Regions from separate parts of the Paenibacillus sp. FSL H8-0315 genome, predicted to be linked through region 1. Evidence: riboswitches for the same ligand, from Rfam matches in the RefSeq annotation. Region 1 holds a riboswitch; the other holds the start of a gene.
What was found. Region 1 has a riboswitch for cyclic di-AMP ahead of MHB56_RS17140 (hypothetical protein). Riboswitches for the same ligand answer to the same signal wherever they lie in the genome.
Positions count from the first base shown of each region.

Region 2: it holds a riboswitch for cyclic di-AMP, as region 1 does, so the genes downstream of both, MHB56_RS15015 (C40 family peptidase) here and MHB56_RS17140 (hypothetical protein) in region 1, are expected to answer to the same signal.

Region 1 covers NZ_JBBOTA010000001.1:3,930,438-3,932,892, forward strand. The annotation lists gene MHB56_RS17135 (hypothetical protein) at 1-542, opposite strand, end outside; cyclic di-AMP (ydaO/yuaA leader) riboswitch at 611-775, opposite strand; cyclic di-AMP (ydaO/yuaA leader) riboswitch at 1,195-1,384, shown strand; gene MHB56_RS17140 (hypothetical protein) at 1,636-2,052, shown strand; gene kdpF (K(+)-transporting ATPase subunit F) at 2,179-2,256, shown strand; gene kdpA (potassium-transporting ATPase subunit KdpA) at 2,269-2,455, shown strand, end outside.
Region 2 covers NZ_JBBOTA010000001.1:3,440,273-3,442,727, forward strand. The annotation lists gene MHB56_RS15010 (GNAT family N-acetyltransferase) at 1-434, opposite strand, end outside; gene MHB56_RS15015 (C40 family peptidase) at 624-1,115, opposite strand; cyclic di-AMP (ydaO/yuaA leader) riboswitch at 1,121-1,263, opposite strand; gene MHB56_RS15020 (C40 family peptidase) at 1,626-2,054, opposite strand; cyclic di-AMP (ydaO/yuaA leader) riboswitch at 2,112-2,250, opposite strand.

The sequences.
Region 1 (2,455 bases):
AGCTTTAAGTCAACATGATGAGTGACACTAGCCTTTTCTACACAAGCGAGCATCTCCATTTTATTCTCACAGACTGCGGTATGCTCTAGCCATAGTCGGAACTTCTCTTTTCGTATAACAGATAGATGTAAGGGAAAGGTGCTGCGGGATCTCAAGACATACCAACCGGCGCTTACATCTTTCCAAGGCTCCTTGAAGGCTGTAAACCACGGGAGCTTTTGGTGTGATGACCAATCCTGCTGCTGCTGTTGTTCTCGAATTTTTTTATATATCTCATATACAATCTTAGAGTCTAAACAGTCTTTACAAGAAGAAGGTGTGCTGAACTGGCGAAGGGCTTGGATCTGGTTCTGGCCAAATGCATAGCCTACAATGTACCTGTGATTATGTTCTTCGAACCACAAGGCCCCGAAACAAACGTAATTTAGACTTATCGGCTCAAGCAGTCCTTGATGTATCCCTAAATAATAGTGCTTCAAAACATTCACCCCATCCAGCGTGCTATCACCTAATAAGCTCAGGTAACGCAAAAACCGCAGCAAGAGGAGGACCTCTGCTGCGGTTTTGGATTACAGGCAGATATACCTGGGCCAAAGCGTGGCGGATCAAGGGTCTCTCTCTTTACGCTTACGAGGTTAGCTGTCGGATTCGGACGGTGAGAGTCGCCCTACCTATTGAGACTTATGCAGTCTCCTTTGGATTCACCCCAAGTAGGCCAGGTGGCCTGATGGTTCCCCCGTTCCCTGCGAATGCAGGAACTCAGCGTTGATTGTTTTTCATGAATTAGATTCAACCCGAATCATACTCTTTTCAAGATTTTCTGTAAAAAACGGAAAATGTTCTTTTAGAGCAATTTTAACCATATCCTGCCGACTACGACTGAAAAACGAGGTAAATAGGTATTTATGGCGTGTTATCGCGCCTCTTTCTCGCTCAGCCTCAGCTTCTTGCGTTTCTACCTATAATGGGAATTTGCAGTATTTTCGCTCTAAAAAGGTGAATAAAATCACATGGGTTATAGATAGCGATTAAACGCTCCAAACTCGAGTAAACAAGAGATATAGAGAGATTAGATATCAAGTAAGCGCTATCTAATGGGAAAATAGTTTTTAATTTGCATTATTTTGGCATCATTCAGGTTTTACAAGTCTTCGTGCATAAGAGTATGATTACTCCTGTTTCAACGACAATCGAATATTTGATCCGCTTAATTTCCGGTAAGGAAAGCGGGGGAACCAACAATCGGCAGCCGATGTGAGAGTCGGAAGCCGATTATGGGGTGAATCCTGTAGAGGGTGTGAGTGAGCTCGCATCTATACAGGTAGGGCGACTCTCACCGCCCGAATCCGACAGCTAACCTCGTAAGCGTATGGAGAGAGGATGAGTGCAATGTGACCGCTAGCGAGCCACAGAGGAGATCCTTTGTGGCTTTTTGCTGTGCTCTTAGAAGCAAAGCATTTATGGAGGCCTCCCCTAAGAGGTCGCTAAATTCATCATTAGCGGTATTTGTAAGGCAGCGTCTAATGACGTGACACAACCGAGCTTTAGGTTGTGCCCGAAAATGACGATAGGTCAACATCCTTTCGGAGATTTTCGTTGCCTCCTTGTTGTAAATGAGCAGGAGGAGAAAAAAAGATGACGGATCAGAATGAATATGTGCTTGTATGTGCGCCTACAAAGGCGGGAGAACATTTCATTAAACTTCTGAAGTTCAGGGGTATTAAGATGGCGGGATTAACCAACAATGTGGCTGAGAAAGCTTTACTTGAGGAGCTCGGGATTGAGCAGGTTATTCTAGTGGATACCCGCCATCAGAGCACTTGGTTTCGCCCATCGTTCCCGGTAGGCAGGGTATATCTGTTTGAGAGCAGCTTTCCGCTTTGCTGCCGCTATATTCAGATGTGCCGTACCTGGACGACACAGCCGATTTTTGTGATTACAAGTTCAATAAATCCTAGATTGGTCTATAAAAGACTTGGTGCGAGCTATGTAATCTATTCCCATAGTGGTGATGCTGATTTTCTAATCGATAGATCACCTCATCAAGGATAATGGAAGGAGTGCGGAAGATATGATGGATCTGTATATGGTGGCTTCGTTAGCTGTAATTTACGGGTTATTTTATGGCTTTATGCGCTGGTGCGCAGGTGTAGTTGAGGATACGGGGAGGGATAAGCTGTGATTCTAGTAATCGCTGTTACCCTACTGTTGTTTATATATCTGGTTTACGCGTTGATTCATCCTGAGAAATTTTAAGGAGGGGCATTCATGGGCATTTTGCAAATAGTCGTCGTAATTGTAATTCTCATCTTGCTGGTCAAGCCGATGGGAACGTATTTATATCATGTATTTTCTAACGAACCGAATCGTACGGATCGCTGGTTTGCAGGCACAGAGAAAGGTATTTATAAGCTGATTGGCCTGAAAAAACGGGACGGAATGTCCTGGAAGAAGT
Region 2 (2,455 bases), 490 kb from region 1:
CGTTCATACGTATCTGTAATCGTAAATCCACATTTTTGATAAGTTCGAATGGCGCGTTGGTTCCAGGTCAGGACTTCTAGATCTATCTCTCGATCAGGATAACGACTCAAGGCTGTCTGGACGATGGCATCTACGAATAGTTTGCCTAAACCATGGCCGCATAGATCGGGGCGCATCCCAACTCCTAAACGGACGACTCCTTCCATCGGGAACAACTGTGCGAATCCGCACAAAACCTCTTGTTCATTTAATATGGAGATATATTGTTCCTCCCGGAGCTGCGGATCACCAAACTCGATGCCAAGAGCCTGCATCTGCTCCCACGGCATCCAGCCATAAATATTATATGGGGGCGTATAGCTCCACTTACAAATAGCTTCTCCGTGAATTGCCTCCATAGGAACAACATGAAAAGTTACCGAGGGATTTATCATAAAGTCAACGATCTCCTTTCACGAGGACATTGCTATATTACTAATTATATACAAAATGGGGGAGGTTCGACTCAGAAACTTTATATGAGAGGAATGTTTTACAAATTATGAGAGGGGTAAATAAGTAATAAGACAAAAAAACAAGCTCTCCTCCAAGAGTTACCTTGGAAAAGAGCCTATGTACGTTACTTATTGCACATCATCATTGTCTTCCGATTCAGCAGCAACCGATTGATAAGCGTCTGTGCTCATAATGCGCTTGGCACCAACGTAGCGTTTCACGTAGTAGCTATCACTCAGAGAGCTAATCGTAACACCGCGTGAGGTAGAAGCGTGTGCGAACTTACCTTCACCGACATAAATGCCGACATGGGAGACACCTTTGCCACTTGTATTGAAGAATACAAGATCTCCGGCTCTTATATCATCACGGGAGATTGCTGTGCCCATTTGATATTGGGAACCTGATTGGTGTGGAAGGTTAATGCCAATCTTATCAAACACATACATTGTAAATCCGGAGCAATCAAATCCGTTAGTGGATATACCGCCGGATACGTATTTAGTACCGATGGCCTTGTCAATCACTTTATCCATTTTGGAATCTGCGAAAGCGCTTCCTGCTCCGATGGTGAGGATGATGGAAAAGCTTAGTACTGCTGCTGCTAACTTCTTCTTCAAAAGTGTATACCCCTTCCAAATGCCTACGAGGTTAGCTTAAGGGTTCGGTTGAAGGTCCCCTATGACCCCTCTATATAATGGAGGTCAATTCACCCAAAGTTGGTTCCCCCGTTTTCCTAATAGTTAGGAAACTCGGCTCATACTGTTGATTAGGATTAGCTTGTAATCAATACATGACAAAACCTTTGTAAATAACAACTTAATGATTACAAAAATGTTACTAAAATCTCACTGCGCTAATTGTAACAAACAGAAAGCCGCTTGGCAATCGTTTTTAACATATTAATGCAGAAAAATTGGCATTTTTACGGTAGAAAGGCATATGTAAGCGTTAATAATGACCTAATTTTTAATATAATTGCAATTTTTATCAAATAAACGTGTTTCAATTGGGCTCTATTAGTGTAAAAATATATTATGGAAAAAAGAAAAACCCGAATTTGATTACGGGCATAATCAGATTCAGGTTCATATAGTTGTAATTATGAGGTTATAGTTGTGAGGAAGGTTTCAATCGAAGGCTACAGCTTGATAAGCTGAAGTACTCATTACTCTTTTAGCGCCAACATAACGATTGGCCCAGTAGGCCTGACTGAGTGAAGTGATGGTCACTCCACGCGAAGAGGACGATTGTGCGAATTTTCCGTTTCCAACATAAATGCCGACATGGGATACTCCATTGCCAAGTGTGTTAAAGAACACTAGATCACCAGAACGCAGATTGCTTTTGGATACAGCAGTTCCAACGCTATATTGAGCTTTTGATGTACGAGGTAAAGTAAGACCCACATTCTTGAATACATATTTTGTAAATCCAGAGCAATCAAATCCGGCAGTGCTTGTACCTCCGGTTTTATAGGCAACTCCAATAGTCTTTGAGATTACAGTGTCCATCTTAGAGTCGGCAAAGGCGCTTCCTCCACCAATAGATAATGCCATTACAAGTCCTAGCGCCGCAGCGACGCATTTTTTTCTTAAATTATGTCTTTTCAAAAGATGTACTCCTTCCAAGGCCTGCGAGGTTAGCTTAAGGGTTCGGTAGAAGATTCCCTATGATCCCTGTAAAGCGAGATCAATTCACCCAAAATATGGTTCCCCCACTTCCCGGTGCAAAGGAATTAGGCGTGTTAAGCACCAAGAGAATGACGTTTCGACAGTTACACTTACGATAAATACATTTAGTTATGTAGGAATCGTTTCAATTGATTACAAAATTGTTACTAATAGCACAGGACTTATTGTAACAGAGCTTTTATGATTTTGCAAATACTCTTAAGTTATCCGTAATGAGAAAAAGTCCCAGCTCCTGAATACAGGAATTGGGACCTTTTTATTATGTC